3 regions of the Neobacillus solisequens genome follow, and region 1 is predicted to be linked to each of the others. Evidence: riboswitches for the same ligand, from Rfam matches in the RefSeq annotation. Region 1 holds a riboswitch; each other region holds the start of a gene.

Region 1 (4,895 bases):
TTCCGCTTTGTCCACAGGCTTAAAGTGTGCTTTCCAATATCTGTTCATCTTCATAGGCTCGCCAATTTTTTTCGTAAAATAATGGCCAGGCTCAAGCTTTCTAATACCTTCAGATAAGGTATCAGGCTCAGGGACAAATTGATAAGTTAAATAGTGCTGTAAGGCATCATAGTTTAAAACATCATTTTCAAGTGCCAGTAAAATACTTTTTTTCTCAGAGCCAAAGAAAGTTCTTTCTCCATCCTCCATATAAAAGAAAGGTTTAATTCCAAACGGATCTCTGGCACCGTAAAGGGTTTGCTCCTGTTTATCCCAAATGACAAAACCGAACATACCGCGCAGCTTTTCCACTGCTTTTTCTTTTAAATGGCTGTATAACGCTATGATCACTTCTGTATCGGAGCTTGTGGAGAAGGTTAAGCCCTCTTTAAGCAATTCCTCACGCAACTCTACATAGTTATAAATCTCGCCATTAAAAATAATCCAATAACGCTCATTCTCATAGGTTAGCGGCTGATGACCGGATTCTATGTCAATGATACTTAAACGGCGGAACCCAAATTGAATATGTTCATCATAAAAAAAGCCATCATCATCCGGGCCCCGGTGCGTAATAATATCATTCATATTTGTAAATAATTGTTTTTGCTCGTCACTGTAATTTTGCGGTTTGTCGTGTACACAACCAATAAAACCACACATTATGTACCACCTACTCCATTTTTCTAAAAATCCATTTAAAACATACCATCTAATACTACCACTTTTTTATTAAAATGGCACTGTGAACAAAAGGAATTTATGGATATTCTCATTTTTTGCCTTCTAAAGACCTATTTAAACATTCTATTCAGGCCCTAGGAATCACTGAACAAAAAAAAACCAAATACAAAATGGGAGTTACACCGTTTAGGTAACTCCCATCCATCATTATCGATTTCCTGCTTGCTCTCGTAATGCTTCCGCTTTATCTGTACGCTCCCATGGAAGATCTACATCTGCACGGCCAAAGTGTCCGTAGGCAGCTGTTTGTTTATATATCGGGCGACGTAAATCTAACATTTTAATGATGCCAGCAGGGCGAAGGTCGAAGTTCGCGTTGACTAGATCTACTAATATATCCTCGTTCACTTTGCCGGTACCAAACGTATCAATCGAAATTGATACTGGACGAGCCACACCAATGGCATAAGCAAGCTGAACTTCACATTTTTCAGCCAGACCTGCTGCAACAATATTCTTCGCAACATAGCGTGCAGCATAAGCTGCGGAACGGTCAACCTTTGTAGGATCTTTTCCGGAGAAAGCACCACCGCCATGGCGAGCATATCCTCCATAAGTATCTACTATAATTTTACGGCCTGTTAAACCAGCATCCCCTTGAGGTCCACCGATAACAAAGCGTCCTGTAGGGTTAATAAAGTACTTCGTGTTTTCATCAATTAATTCTTTTGGAACAACCGGATTGATGACATGTTCCTTGATATTACGTTGAATCTGTTCAAGCGTAATTTCCGGGTGATGCTGAGTGGAAATAACGATCGTATCGATTCGAACCGGCTTATCATTTTCATCGTATTCAACTGTAACCTGAGTTTTTCCATCCGGGCGAAGATAAGGAAGAATATCCTCCTTACGAACTTCTGCCAAACGTCGGGCAAGCTTATGTGCAAGGGAAATTGGAAGCGGCATAAGCTCTTTTGTTTCGTTGCAGGCAAACCCAAACATTAACCCTTGGTCACCGGCACCGATTGCTTCAATTTCTTCTTCAGACATTAGACCTTCACGGGCTTCCAGGGCCTGATTGACACCCATGGCAATATCAGGGGACTGTTCATCAATAGAAGTTAATACTGCACAAGTTTCAGAATCAAAGCCATATTTAGCACGATTGTAACCAATCTCTTTAATCGTTTCACGGACAATTTTTGGAATATCTACATAAGTAGAAGTTGTAATTTCTCCGGCAACTAGCACTAAACCAGTTGTAACCGACGTTTCAGCCGCAACACGGGCGTTAGCATCCTTTGCTAGAATAGCATCTAAAATGGAATCAGAAATTTGGTCACAAATTTTATCAGGATGACCTTCAGTTACTGATTCAGAAGTAAACAAACGACGTTTTGTTGACAATCTGAATTCCTCCTATTTAATAAAATAAGTGAAGTTAATTGTGCGGGTATGAACATACCTGAACACGTAACCTCGGATTTGATACGGAACTCATCCCTTATAGTATGAAATAAACTCAAGTTTTTTATGAAAAACTACATAAAAACTCAGCTGAAAGTCTAAAGATGGTCATATAGTCTTATGTATGCTGCAAATTTTACCCAATAAAAAAACCTTTCCCAATGAGGAAAGGTTAATAGCAAAAGTTTGCGTTCCTTTCACTCTTATCGTTCAAGGACAAGCCTTGCAACAGGTTGAGCACCTTTGCATCGAATTTGAGATGAAATATCTCCATTTACATCGACTGCAGGTTGCTGGGTTTCATAGGGCCTGTCCCTCCACCAGCTCGGGATAAGAGAGTATCCGTTCAAATCAAAATCATAACACACCAAAGAATAAAGTCAATGGATTTTTAAGAAACTTTCTATAAATCATACATATCTCTTACTAGATTTCCATTCAAAATATTTAGTAAAATTATAAAATGGTACCTAATTTTATCAATTAGTATAGACTATTTATTTAAATATGTTATACTAATTATTATTAATATTACAAATATCAAAATTAAAATAAAGGAAGGTCTCATTAAATGAATTCTGTTCATGTCCCAAATGAATTAAAGCAGTTTCTGGAGGAAAGCCAGGCACATGTCCAATTATCCGTGCCGCAGTTAGTCGAGAAAATTTTGAGCCGAAACGAAGGATCCTTAACTGCATCGGGTGCAATTACGGTCTCTACAGGAAAGTATACAGGCCGTTCACCTCAAGATAAATTTACTGTATTTGAGCCATCAACTAAAGATAAAATCGCTTGGGGATCATTGAATCAACCGATTTCAGAAGAGGTATTTACTAAACTTTATCACAAAGTAATAGAATACTTAAAGCAAAAAGAAATTTTTGTGTTTAAGGGCTTTGCTGGTGCTGATAAAAAGTCACGGTTACCGATTCAAGTCATCAATGAATTAGCATGGCATAATTTATTTGCCCATCAATTGTTCATCCGTCCAACTGAAGAGGAACTATTAACCCATGACTCGGAATTTACGGTGATTTCTGCCCCTTCCTTTAAAGCGGACCCAGCAGTTGACGGTACAAATTCAGAAACGTTTATTATTATTTCATTTGAACAGCGCATTGTGTTAATCGGCGGAACAGAATATGCTGGTGAAATGAAAAAATCAATTTTCTCTGTCATGAATTACTTATTGCCAGAAAACCATATCTTTTCCATGCATTGCTCGGCAAATGTGGGGCTTGAAGGGGATGTTGCCTTATTCTTCGGCTTATCCGGAACAGGGAAAACGACGCTTTCCGCTGATCCGAATCGCCGCCTAATTGGTGACGATGAGCATGGCTGGTCATCCAACGGGGTCTTCAATATTGAAGGCGGTTGCTATGCAAAATGTATCAACTTAAGTAGAGAGAAAGAACCGCAAATCTTTGATGCCATCCGTTTTGGTACAGTCCTTGAAAATGTGGTGATTAATCAAGAATCAAGAATTCCTGATTATGATGATGGAACATTAACAGAAAACACACGCGCAGCTTATCCTATTGATGCAATCGATAATATCGTACAGCCTAGCGTTGCAGGCCACCCAAATACGATTGTATTCCTAACAGCAGATGCTTTTGGAGTACTACCTCCGATTTCAAAATTAACAAAAGAACAAGCCATGTATCATTTCTTGAGCGGTTATACATCAAAGCTTGCTGGAACTGAGCGCGGAATTACTTCACCACAGGCAACCTTCTCCACATGCTTTGGTTCACCATTCCTACCTCTACCGGCACAGAGATATGCCGAAATGTTGGGTGAGAAAATTTTAGAACACAATGTTAATGTCTTCCTGGTCAATACAGGCTGGACTGGCGGCGAATATGGTGTCGGTAACCGTATGAAGCTTGCTTACACAAGAGCTATGATTCAAGCAGCCCTTGAAGGTGAATTAAATAATGTGGAAACAGTGCAGGATGACATTTTCGGATTGAATATTCCACTTCATATTGCTGGTGTTCCGGACGAAGTACTCCTACCATCGAAGACATGGCTAGATGCAAATGCCTATAAAGAAAAAGCCAAAGAATTAGCTGGCAAATTCCGTGACAACTTTAAAAAATTCGAAAACATCGATCCTAAAGTGGAAGAGCTTGGCGGACCGATTGCGTAATAACTACAAAAAATGCGATTCGATTATGAATCGCATTTTTATTTGTTTTCATCTATCGGCCTGCCTACATCAACAGACTGTGATTGGTTTAACACCGTAAATCGATATTTGCCACTTTTCTTAATTTGGAAATTCCCTTTGTACATGGAAATCTTTTTCCCTTCAGTTGTTGTAAAGTCGGTTTTTTCCTTAAAGGAAAAAGTCTCCGGCTCGGCCGTTTCTAATTGAAATACCTCTAATTGGATCTCGTTTGGGAGATGATCGCCTTCAACCTCTAAATAGACATCCTCATAAAAACCGGCATATATATCCTCTTCTGAGATTAATAAAGTAGAGTTGCCTATTGTGATATATGGTTTTTTTACATAAATAGAAAATTCACCAACCTGTTTCTTTTTACCGGAACTATTATAGACTGTAAAAATCAAATTCCATATCCCAGGGCTATCTAACTGTTTAAAGCTTGCCAGTGCATGGGCATCCGCCCCGTACATTCCTGCACCTAGTTCAGCATTATCCAAATGCAATTTAGCTCCTGTCTTGACAT
Region 2 (4,895 bases), on a different contig from region 1:
GCTGGAATAGTTGCCAAACCTACGACTAAGCCAATACCTACAAGTAACTCACCCCATGGAATTAATACGTTGAAGATATGCACATTTGGAATGGCAAAGCTTTGTAAGAAGTCAGCATACCAAGCTTGAACGGCTGGGTGTTCACCTGTTGCATTTGCTAGTGCCCCTTTTAAGAAGCCTCCAGCATCAAATCCACCTACTAGTTTATGATAACCAGCCTCGATCCATTGGAATCCAAGCCAAATCCTTAACACTGTCCAAACAACTGCTGCGATAGGGGTTTTATACCATCTCATCACAATCATCTCCTATTAACTTTTGAGTTCATACCCAATTTTTGTAAATCAAATGATAGGAAGTATTCAGCTAGCTGTCGACTGTAGTGGAGTTTGTGATTGCTTTCACTATCTCCTCTACACTTTTAATATACTCTGCAGCTACTAAAATGACAACGGTTTTCACAGTTTCTTAACATATTTATAGTGTATATATGAATACACTGTGAACTAGATTACCTTCCTGTTATCAATCATAACTGTGGATAATGTTGATAATGTGGATATCGATCGAAATGTATTGTCAAGCCTGATTATCGGGGAATTCTAATTTGTGAATAGTTAAATACTGAACCTGAACCTATTTTTTGTGGATAATGTGGATAATCTTGTGGAACACTCTCCTCGCAGGACTCCTGCTGTGGATAAATCCCTGGATAATTAAACGGGAGCACCTTTTCTATTTCGGTGCTCCTGCTTATAAGACTTTTACTGGTTTTTTTATTGGCTCATATTCTCCAAGAATGGTGAAATAACGTAGGGATTGTTCCTGTTGATTCAACTGATCGACATCACGTTTTGTAGCTTCAACTATAAAAGTTGTCTCGTTAATTTGCTCTAACCATGTAATCGAAGGGTGGATATAATTTTTCACATGACCATGAATCAACCACTGTTGTTTCGTTTCATTATTTTTATCTGAAATGGTGGCAGTGCCAGATTTTTCAGGTCGAGGTCCAGATGAGTTCGTTTGACAAACATATACTAAATCCTCAATCATGGCACTGGCGGTAGGAAACATTCCAGCTCCAGGGCCCTGCAATGTAATCCTGCCGACGATATCTGAATGGACATTAACTGCATTTTCCACCCCTTCCACATGGTAAAAAGGATGTTCTTTCCCAACAACAACTGGTTTTACAATGGCAGTTAGATTATCTCCCGCCTTATGAATGCTGGCAACATGTTTAAACCTTAATCCTGCAAGTTCAGCTGTTTCAATTAACTCACTCGTAATCGAAGTAATCCCTTCCCGTTCCACTTCCTGCCAATTCGGCTGCTCGCCAAATGCAATTCTGCTAAGAATCATGCTTTTATAGAAGGCATCGAAGCCTTCGACATCATTGGTAGGGTCTGCTTCTGCATAACCATTTTCTTGTGCTTGAGTCAGTGCCTCTTGGAAGGACAGCTTTTTCTCACGCATTTCCGTTAAGATAAAATTGGATGTACCATTTAATATGCCCTGAATATACTGTACACGATTAATCTTTAATAACTGACCCAGTGTTTGAATCACCGGTATCCCACCGGCCACTGTAGCTTCAAATCCAACTGATACGTGATGTTCCTCTGCTAATTTCAACAGCTCTTCTCCGTGGTGGGCAAACATTTCTTTATTGGCTGTAATGATGTGGCAGCCCTTTTGAATGGCTTGTTTTAAATAAGTGAAAGTCGGTTCCTTTTCAACGATTGCTTCAAACACAATATCTAACTGCGGAAACTGCAGGATTTCTTCAAAGTCTGTCGTTACCAGAACCTCTTCTCTAATATCCCTTGACTTCTGTTTATTGCGGACGAGTATGGAAGCAACTTCTACGCGTTTTCCCAATGTAGCCTGCAACTCATCCCCATGTGTTTGAATTGTCCGATATACCCCTTCCCCTACCGTTCCAAAACCTAGTATCGCCACCTTAATAACATCCATTTTCTGTTCACCCTTTCCACGTATTTTTTTTAAAGAAGACTCGGTTAAACTTGTCTGTTGATTTCCACTCTAGATGCAAGCGGTTCGTGGGCGTTTCGGCGAGCCTCCTCGGCGTTTGCACCTGTGGGGTCTCTCCAGTACCGTACTCCCACAGGACATTGAATTTCTTCCTTGAATCTGCCCACGCACGAAGGAAATGCGATAGCGTTTTCGAGGAGTCTTCGCATCTTCCGCTACAATCAACAGAGTGTAAAAAATCAACACTGACCTTTAACACAGCCTAAAAGAAAAGCCCTCTTCATAAGAAGAGGGCTAGTTCCTCCTCTTATCTTTCAGGTAATAATACCTGCAGGAATTAGCACCTTTTCAAGGAATACCTTGAAGGTTGCCGGGCTTCATAGGGCCTAGTCCCTCCGCCGCTCTGGATAAGAGATATGTATTTGACTTTTCACTAAATTTCCAATATTTAAATGAAATATTATCTGAATTTACTTGAAATGTCAATATTAAAGTGATTTATGATCAACCATTCTTTTCCTTCCAATTGATGAACCTGTTTTGTGCCCCTGTGGTTTAGTGTTAAGAACTTCAGTTATTCGCCTAAAAAAATATGAACCTATCGTATATTTCCTTCTTTATATTGATAGACCCCCATTCTCGTTGATAAGATCCTCTTTTGCGTTGATATAGCCCAATTCTCGTTGATAAGACCTTCTTTTACTTTGATATACTTCGTTTTCAAGTCGATAAAGTTATGCACTTATGAGTTTAGGATAATATTCACATTTCAAGTAGATAAAACGGCTATATTATAAAAAAAACACCACCCGCATCACACAAGCGGGTGGCATTCTTTCAACTTATTTTTCCAATTTCGCCTCGGCCAGTTTAATTTGCTCAAGTACCTGGGACGGCGAGGTTCCGCCAAAGCTATTACGGACAGCTACAACATGCTCTGGAGCAAGAACCTCGTATATGTCTGATTCAAACAACGGACTAAATTGTTCGTATTCTTCCATGCTTAAGTCCAGCAAAAACTTGCCAGATTGAATGGCATATAAAACAATTTTCCCAATTACTTCATGTGCGTCGCGGAACGGAAGCCCTTTGCGAACCAAATAATCGGCGATATCGGTCGCATTGGAGAAATCATTATTGATCGCTTTGCGCATCACGTCTTTTTTCACAGTCATCGTTTCAATCATCGGAGCAAGCAGCTTCAAAGAGCCTTCTAGTGTTTCTACCGTATCAAACATGCCCTCTTTGTCTTCCTGTAAATCCTTATTATAAGCTAGCGGCAAGCCTTTCAATACCGTCAATAACCCAATCAAATTGCCATATGCACGGCCTGTTTTCCCACGCAGTAATTCTGGCACATCCGGGTTCTTTTTCTGCGGCATGATACTTGAACCGGTACAAAAGGAATCATCCAGTTCGACAAATTGAAACTCTTGGCTTGACCAAATGACCAATTCCTCCGACAGGCGGGAAATATGGGTCATGATAATCGAGCCGATGGACAGAAATTCCAGAATAAAGTCACGGTCGCTTACGGCATCCATGCTATTGGGATAAATCGTTTCAAATCCTAGTAATCCCGCAACGAGTTCTCGGTCGATCGGGAAGGTGGTGCCTGCTAATGCCCCTGAACCAAGCGGAAGCCAGTTAATCCGTTTCAAGGAATCTGTCAATCTTTCTTTATCACGTTCAAACATCCAGAAATAAGCCATTAAATGATGGGCAAATGAAACTGGCTGCGCCCGTTGCAAATGTGTATAGCCTGGAATCAACGTTTCGATATGTTCCTTTGCCTGATTGAGAATGGCTCCCTGCACTTCCTCCATTAAGGTGATCAATTCTAGCGTTTTTGTGCGCAGATACAGATGCATATCAGTGGCAACCTGATCATTCCGGCTTCGACCAGTATGCAATTTTCCACCGACAGGGCCAATTTTTTCTATCAATAGCTTTTCAATATTCATATGAATATCTTCATCTTCTACCAAAAATTCAACCTCGTTACGGTCGACCATTTCTTTAATAGACAGTAAGCCTTGCTTAATTTTTTCAACATCGTCCAACGGGATAATACCACATTGGCCCAGCATTTGCACATGTGCCAGGCTTCCGGCGATATCCTCCTTGGCCAGCTTCTGGTCAAAGGATATCGAAGCAGTGAATTCTTCGACGAGCTTGTTCGTTTCTTTGGTAAAGCGTCCGCCCCATAGCTTAGACATGATTACTCCTCCTAATACTAAGAAGACTGCCCTCGAATCAATTTTCGAGGGCACTCCGACTTTATTTTAAAATAGATTCTTTATTATTTACCTCAGCATACACTTTGGTTGGCAGACCCCATAATTTGATAAAACCAACAGCCGCATTATGATCAAATGCGTCACCTTTTGTATAAGTCGCCAGTTCCTCATTATATAAACTGTGGACGGATTGACGGCCGACAACAGTATGATTCCCTTTATGAAGCTTAACACGAATTGTACCAGATACTACCTTTTGTGTTTCCTCAATAAAGGCATCAAGAGCAGCCTTTAATGGAGAAAACCAAAGGCCTTCATAAATGATTTTTGCCATTTGCTGCTCCACCTGGGTTTTGAATTGAGTGACTTCGCGAGGCAAAGTTAAAAATTCTAATTCCTTGTGGGCATTAATTAAAATAAGGGCAGCTGGATTTTCATAGACTTCACGGGATTTAATTCCTACTAATCTATTTTCGATATGGTCAATACGGCCGACACCATGCTTGCCGCCAAGTTCGTTTAACGTTTCAATTAATTGAACAAGAGGGAGCTTTTCACCATTTAAGGCCACTGGCACGCCTTGTTCGAATTCAATCTCAAGATATTCAGGTGCATCTGGTGTTAATTCAATTGGATTGGTCCAATCAAATGCAGCTT
Region 3 (4,895 bases), on a different contig from region 1:
TTGGTTACGCCGTTAATTTCACTTGGGTATTGCATCGCTAAAAACAGACCCGCACGAGCGCGCTCATCCACTTCCATTTCAAGTACATCTTTTCCATCAAGTGTAATGCTGCCGCTTGTTACCTCATATTTTGGATGTCCCATGATGGCGGAAGATAAAGTAGATTTACCTGTTCCGTTAGGTCCCATGATCGCGTGAATTTCTCCGCCCTTTATTTCAAGGTTTACACCTTTTAAAATTTCTTTCCCCTCAATTGCAACATGCAGATCTTTGATTGTTAAAGTTGATCCAGCCATTTTTATACCTCCGAAAAATGTTTTGTATCTTTTGAACCCTATTGGAAAATAACTGCATTCTCAATCTATTCTCATTACAATCTTATAACAAATGAAATCTATTATCAACTTTTATGTGTTAATAACTATTTTATATTTTCACTGATTTAATTCTAAATGAGAATCAAAGTAACTTATAGTTTGAAAATTCAGCCTAATTTGTTTTATGTAAAAACAAGCCCGATAAAAATCATACCTTATTTGTTGTTTTCTTTTCAATCGATAGACTCGGGAGCAATACAGTCTATTTTTTACTAATCAGTTTGGATTCATGTAAAAAGAAAAGCCAGTGGATTCCACTGACTTTTCAGATGTATTTCTTCCTATTAATATATTACTCAGATACAGGAACAACCGCGCCTTTGTATTTTTCAAGAATGAAGTCTTGAATTTCTTTAGAGTGAAGGACTTCGACAAGGGTTTTGATTGCTTTTTTGTTTTCATCACCTTTACGAACAGTAATAATGTTTACATACGGTGATTCTTTCCCCTCAAGTGCAATTGCGTCCTTCATTGGATTTAATCCCGCTTGTAGTGCATAGTTTGTGTTGATTAGGACTGCATCTGCTTCGTCATTTTGATATACCTTTGGCAGCATCGCAGCTTCTACATCCGTTTTGAATTTTAGATTTTTTGGATTTTTAGCAATATCTTCTACTTTAGCAGTTGTTTTATCAATACCTTGTTTTAAAGTGATTAATTTTTCATGGTCAAGAAGGGAAAGCATGCGGCCATGGTCAGCAACAGAGTTACTCATGATAATCGTTGCACCCTTCGGAAGCTCTGATAACTTTTTATAGCGTTTAGAATATACACCAATTGGTTCAATATGAATGCCGCCAGCATTAACAAAATCAAAATCTTTATTTTTTGCCATTTGATCTTTTAAGTAAGGGACGTGCTGGAAAAAGTTTGCATCAAGATCACCAGATGCCAAAGCTTTGTTAGGTGTCACATAGTCATTGATAACTTTAACTTGAAGATCAATACCTTTCTTCTTTAAAAGGGGTTTGGCTTTTTTAAGGATTTCAGAATGGGGAACTTGCGATGCCCCTACTACTAATGTTGTTTCTTTACTCTCAGAAGCATTGTTTTTCCCGCAGGCTGCAAGTGAAAAGATAACTAATAATGCTGATACGAAAACGAATAATTTTTTCATTTTTTCCTCCTGATATTTATGTTTTATCTTTTATCAATTAATCTTGTGATCTTATCACCAACAAATTGGATGATAAAAACTATGATCAAAATAAATACGGTTGAATACACCATTATTTGTGTATTATAACTTTGGAATCCTTGTAAGTAGGCAAGATTTCCAAGTCCTCCTGCACCAATGACGCCAGCCATGGCAGTATAACCTACTAAGGCAATTCCGGTTACTGTTATTCCCGATATTAACGCTGGCAAAGATTCAGGAATTAACACCTTGAAAATAATTTGCCAATTTGTTGCCCCCATCGATTTTGCTGCTTCAATAACTCCCTTATCAATTTCACGTAAAGCAATTTCTACCATCCTTGCATAAAAGGGAGCTGCCCCGATGATTAGAGCTGGTAATGCGGCATTGGCCCCAAGCATGGTACCCATGATCAAAACGGTAAATGGTAGCAATAAAATAATAAGGATAATAAACGGAATGGAACGGAAGATATTTACGATTGAAGCAATAATTTGATTAATCACTCGATTTTCCCAAAGATTCCCTTTTCCGGTTAAAAATAAAATAATTCCTAAAATGATACCAAGAATGAATGTAAACACGACTGAAATGGCCGTCATATAAAGGGTCTCTTCGGTTGCCACCCAAATACTATCCCAATCGACGTTATAGAACCAAGTATCAAGCATTCTCGATCACCTCCACTCCTACCTGCTGGGAACCAATAAACTCAATTGCTTTGTTGACCTCGGCTTCGTCTCCGTCAAGATGAATGAAAAGTGTGCCGTATGATCCACTTTGGGTTTGCGATATTTTCCCTTGTAGGATGTTGACCGTTACATTGTGATGACGAATTAGATTCGTGATCACCGGCTGTTCAGCAGACTCTCCAATAAAGGTTAATTGAACAACACGGCCGGATTGATAGTGTTCGAGCAAATGCTCTGCTGTTTCCTTTGTTTCACCCGGTTCGGTTACTTGTTTAACAAAGCGCTTGGTGATGGATTGCTGCGGATTTTTGAACACATCCAGAACGGAACCCATTTCCACCACTTTTCCGCTTTCCATTACTGCCACTCGATGACAAATTTTGCGAATGACGTGCATTTCGTGAGTAATTAACACAATCGTTAAGCCATACTGTTTATTAATATCAACAAGCAAATCCAAAATGGAATCTGTTGTCTGCGGATCAAGTGCTGAAGTGGCTTCATCGCACAGTAGCACTTTCGGATTATTAGCCAGTGCTCTGGCAATGCCAACCCGTTGTTTTTGTCCGCCGCTTAGTTGAGAAGGGTAAGCATTTTCTCTGCCCTCAAGACCAACTAATTTAATCAATTCATTTACCCGCTTTTGTCTTTCTGCCCCTTTGACTCCGGCAATTTCTAGCGGGAACGCAATATTTTCGCTTACAGTCCTTGACCATAATAAGTTAAAATGCTGGAAGATCATGCTGATTTCCTGGCGGGCCTTGCGAAGCTCACTGCCTTTAATTTTGGAAATTTCTCTTCCGGCGACCGTTACACTGCCTTCAGTCGGTAGCTCAAGGCCATTAAGCATTCGAATCAAGGTACTTTTACCTGCGCCACTATATCCAATGACTCCGAAAATTTCTCCCTTTTTAATATCCAGATTGACCTCATCAACTGCTTTGAGCTGCCCCTGTTTCGAAGGGAAAATTTTTCGAACATTTTTAATTGATATCATTGCCTCACCTGCTTCATATCCAGAATACGTAAATATAGGGTTTGAATTTTTCGTTAAAAGGATACTATTTTAAAAAAATAAAAGCCTTTCTGCAAGGGCAGAAAGGCATTATAAATCAATCCTTTCTCCCATCTCTCAAAGCATTCGCTTTGTGTGAATTGGCACCATTTCAATAAAATTGACGGTTGCCGGGCTTCATAGGGCACATCCCTCAGCCTCTCTTGATAAGAGCTTAAACAATCCTATATTCAATTAATACTTTAGTTCGTTTACGTAAAAAATATATTACGAAAGTTATCGTATCATGGATAAAAAGCAGTGTCAATAAAATTTCTTCATTTTCGGAAAAATTCGACTAAGCCTTCGTTTTTAATGAAGTTAGACCTGTTGCCACCTCAATGGCATCCTCAAGATCTTCAATTAAGTCCTCGGCATTTTCGATCCCTATAGACAGTCGAATTAAATCCTCTGAAACTCCTGATGCTTTCAAACCCTCTTCATCAAGTTGCTGGTGCGTGGTGCTGGCCGGGTGAATAATCAAACTCTTCGCATCTCCCACATTGGCCACATGAGCCCATAAAGTAATCGCATTTATTAATTTGGCCCCTGCTTCACGTCCACCCTTAATACCAAAAATAACTACAGAACCGGCACCTTTAGGCAGGTATTTTTTTGCTAATTCATAGTCAGGATGGGATGGATGCCCAGGATAAGAAACCCACTCAACAGCAGGATGATTTTCTAAATACTCCACAACCTTTTGGGTATTGGCCACATGTTCCTTCATTCGCACATGAAGTGTCTCCAATCCAAGTGTAAACTGGAAGGCGTTTTGCGGACTTAACGCTGGCCCTAGGTCGCGCAGCAATTGAACACGTGCCTTAACAATATACGCAACAGGTCCAAGTGCTTCTGCATAGACCAGGTCATGATAGCTTGGATCCGGAGTCGTAAAACCAGGGAATTTCCGTGAATTCCAATCAAACTTTCCTCCATCGACAATGACACCCCCTAAAGTTGTGCCATTCCCAAGCAACCATTTAGTGGCTGAATGAATGACAATATCTGCACCATGTTCAATCGGACGGCACAAATATGGAGTAGCAAAGGTATTATCAATGATTAGCGGAATCCCTGCTTGATGAGCAATTTCCGCTACTTTTTCAATGTCCAAAATAGTTAAGCTTGGATTACCGATGGTTTCAGCAAAGACAGCCTTCGTTTTTTCAGTAATAGCCGCACGGAAGTTTTCTGGATCTGCAGGGTCAACAAACTTTACCTTAATTCCGTATTTCGGAAGAGTCACGGCGAATAAATTAAAGGTGCCGCCGTACAGTGTTGAAGCAGAAACAATTTCATCACCAGCTTCGGCGATGTTTAAAATGGCTAGAGTAATGGCCGCCATACCGCTTGCCACCGCAAGGGCGCCAACCCCACCTTCTAATAATGCAACTCTCTCCTCAAACACAGTAACGGTCGGGTTATGTATCCGCGTGTAAATATAGCCCGGTTCTTTTAACCCAAATAGGTTAGCTGCATGCTCGGTATCCTTAAATTGATAGGCGTTGTTCTGATAGATTGGAACAGCGCGTGCACCAGTAACCGGATCCGGCGATAAACCTCCATGAACCCCTAATGTCTCAAACCGATATTTCTTTTGCTTTTCTGTCATTTTCCTTACTCCTCTCTCT

The links. Region 1 has a riboswitch for S-adenosylmethionine ahead of metK (methionine adenosyltransferase). Riboswitches for the same ligand answer to the same signal wherever they lie in the genome.
Region 2: another riboswitch for S-adenosylmethionine. It lies ahead of ACI3K6_RS11655 (homoserine dehydrogenase); the one in region 1 lies ahead of metK (methionine adenosyltransferase).
Region 3: another riboswitch for S-adenosylmethionine. It lies ahead of ACI3K6_RS10365 (methionine ABC transporter ATP-binding protein); the one in region 1 lies ahead of metK (methionine adenosyltransferase).

The regions. Positions count from the first base shown of each region.
Region 1 covers NZ_JBKFGJ010000019.1:131,870-136,764, forward strand. The annotation lists gene asnB (asparagine synthase (glutamine-hydrolyzing)) at 1-702, opposite strand, end outside; gene metK (methionine adenosyltransferase) at 931-2,133, opposite strand; SAM riboswitch class I at 2,394-2,530, opposite strand; gene pckA (phosphoenolpyruvate carboxykinase (ATP)) at 2,765-4,348, shown strand; gene ACI3K6_RS18325 (hypothetical protein) at 4,387-4,895, opposite strand, start outside.
Region 2 covers NZ_JBKFGJ010000011.1:25,064-29,958, forward strand. The annotation lists gene ACI3K6_RS11650 (DoxX family protein) at 1-296, opposite strand, end outside; gene ACI3K6_RS11655 (homoserine dehydrogenase) at 754-1,980, opposite strand; SAM riboswitch class I at 2,303-2,412, opposite strand; gene argH (argininosuccinate lyase) at 2,841-4,217, opposite strand; gene ACI3K6_RS11665 (argininosuccinate synthase) at 4,279-4,895, opposite strand, start outside.
Region 3 covers NZ_JBKFGJ010000009.1:228,189-233,083, reverse strand. The annotation lists gene sufC (Fe-S cluster assembly ATPase SufC) at 1-296, opposite strand, end outside; gene ACI3K6_RS10375 (MetQ/NlpA family ABC transporter substrate-binding protein) at 670-1,494, opposite strand; gene ACI3K6_RS10370 (methionine ABC transporter permease) at 1,518-2,186, opposite strand; gene ACI3K6_RS10365 (methionine ABC transporter ATP-binding protein) at 2,179-3,204, opposite strand; SAM riboswitch class I at 3,330-3,435, opposite strand; gene ACI3K6_RS10360 (O-acetylhomoserine aminocarboxypropyltransferase/cysteine synthase family protein) at 3,560-4,876, opposite strand.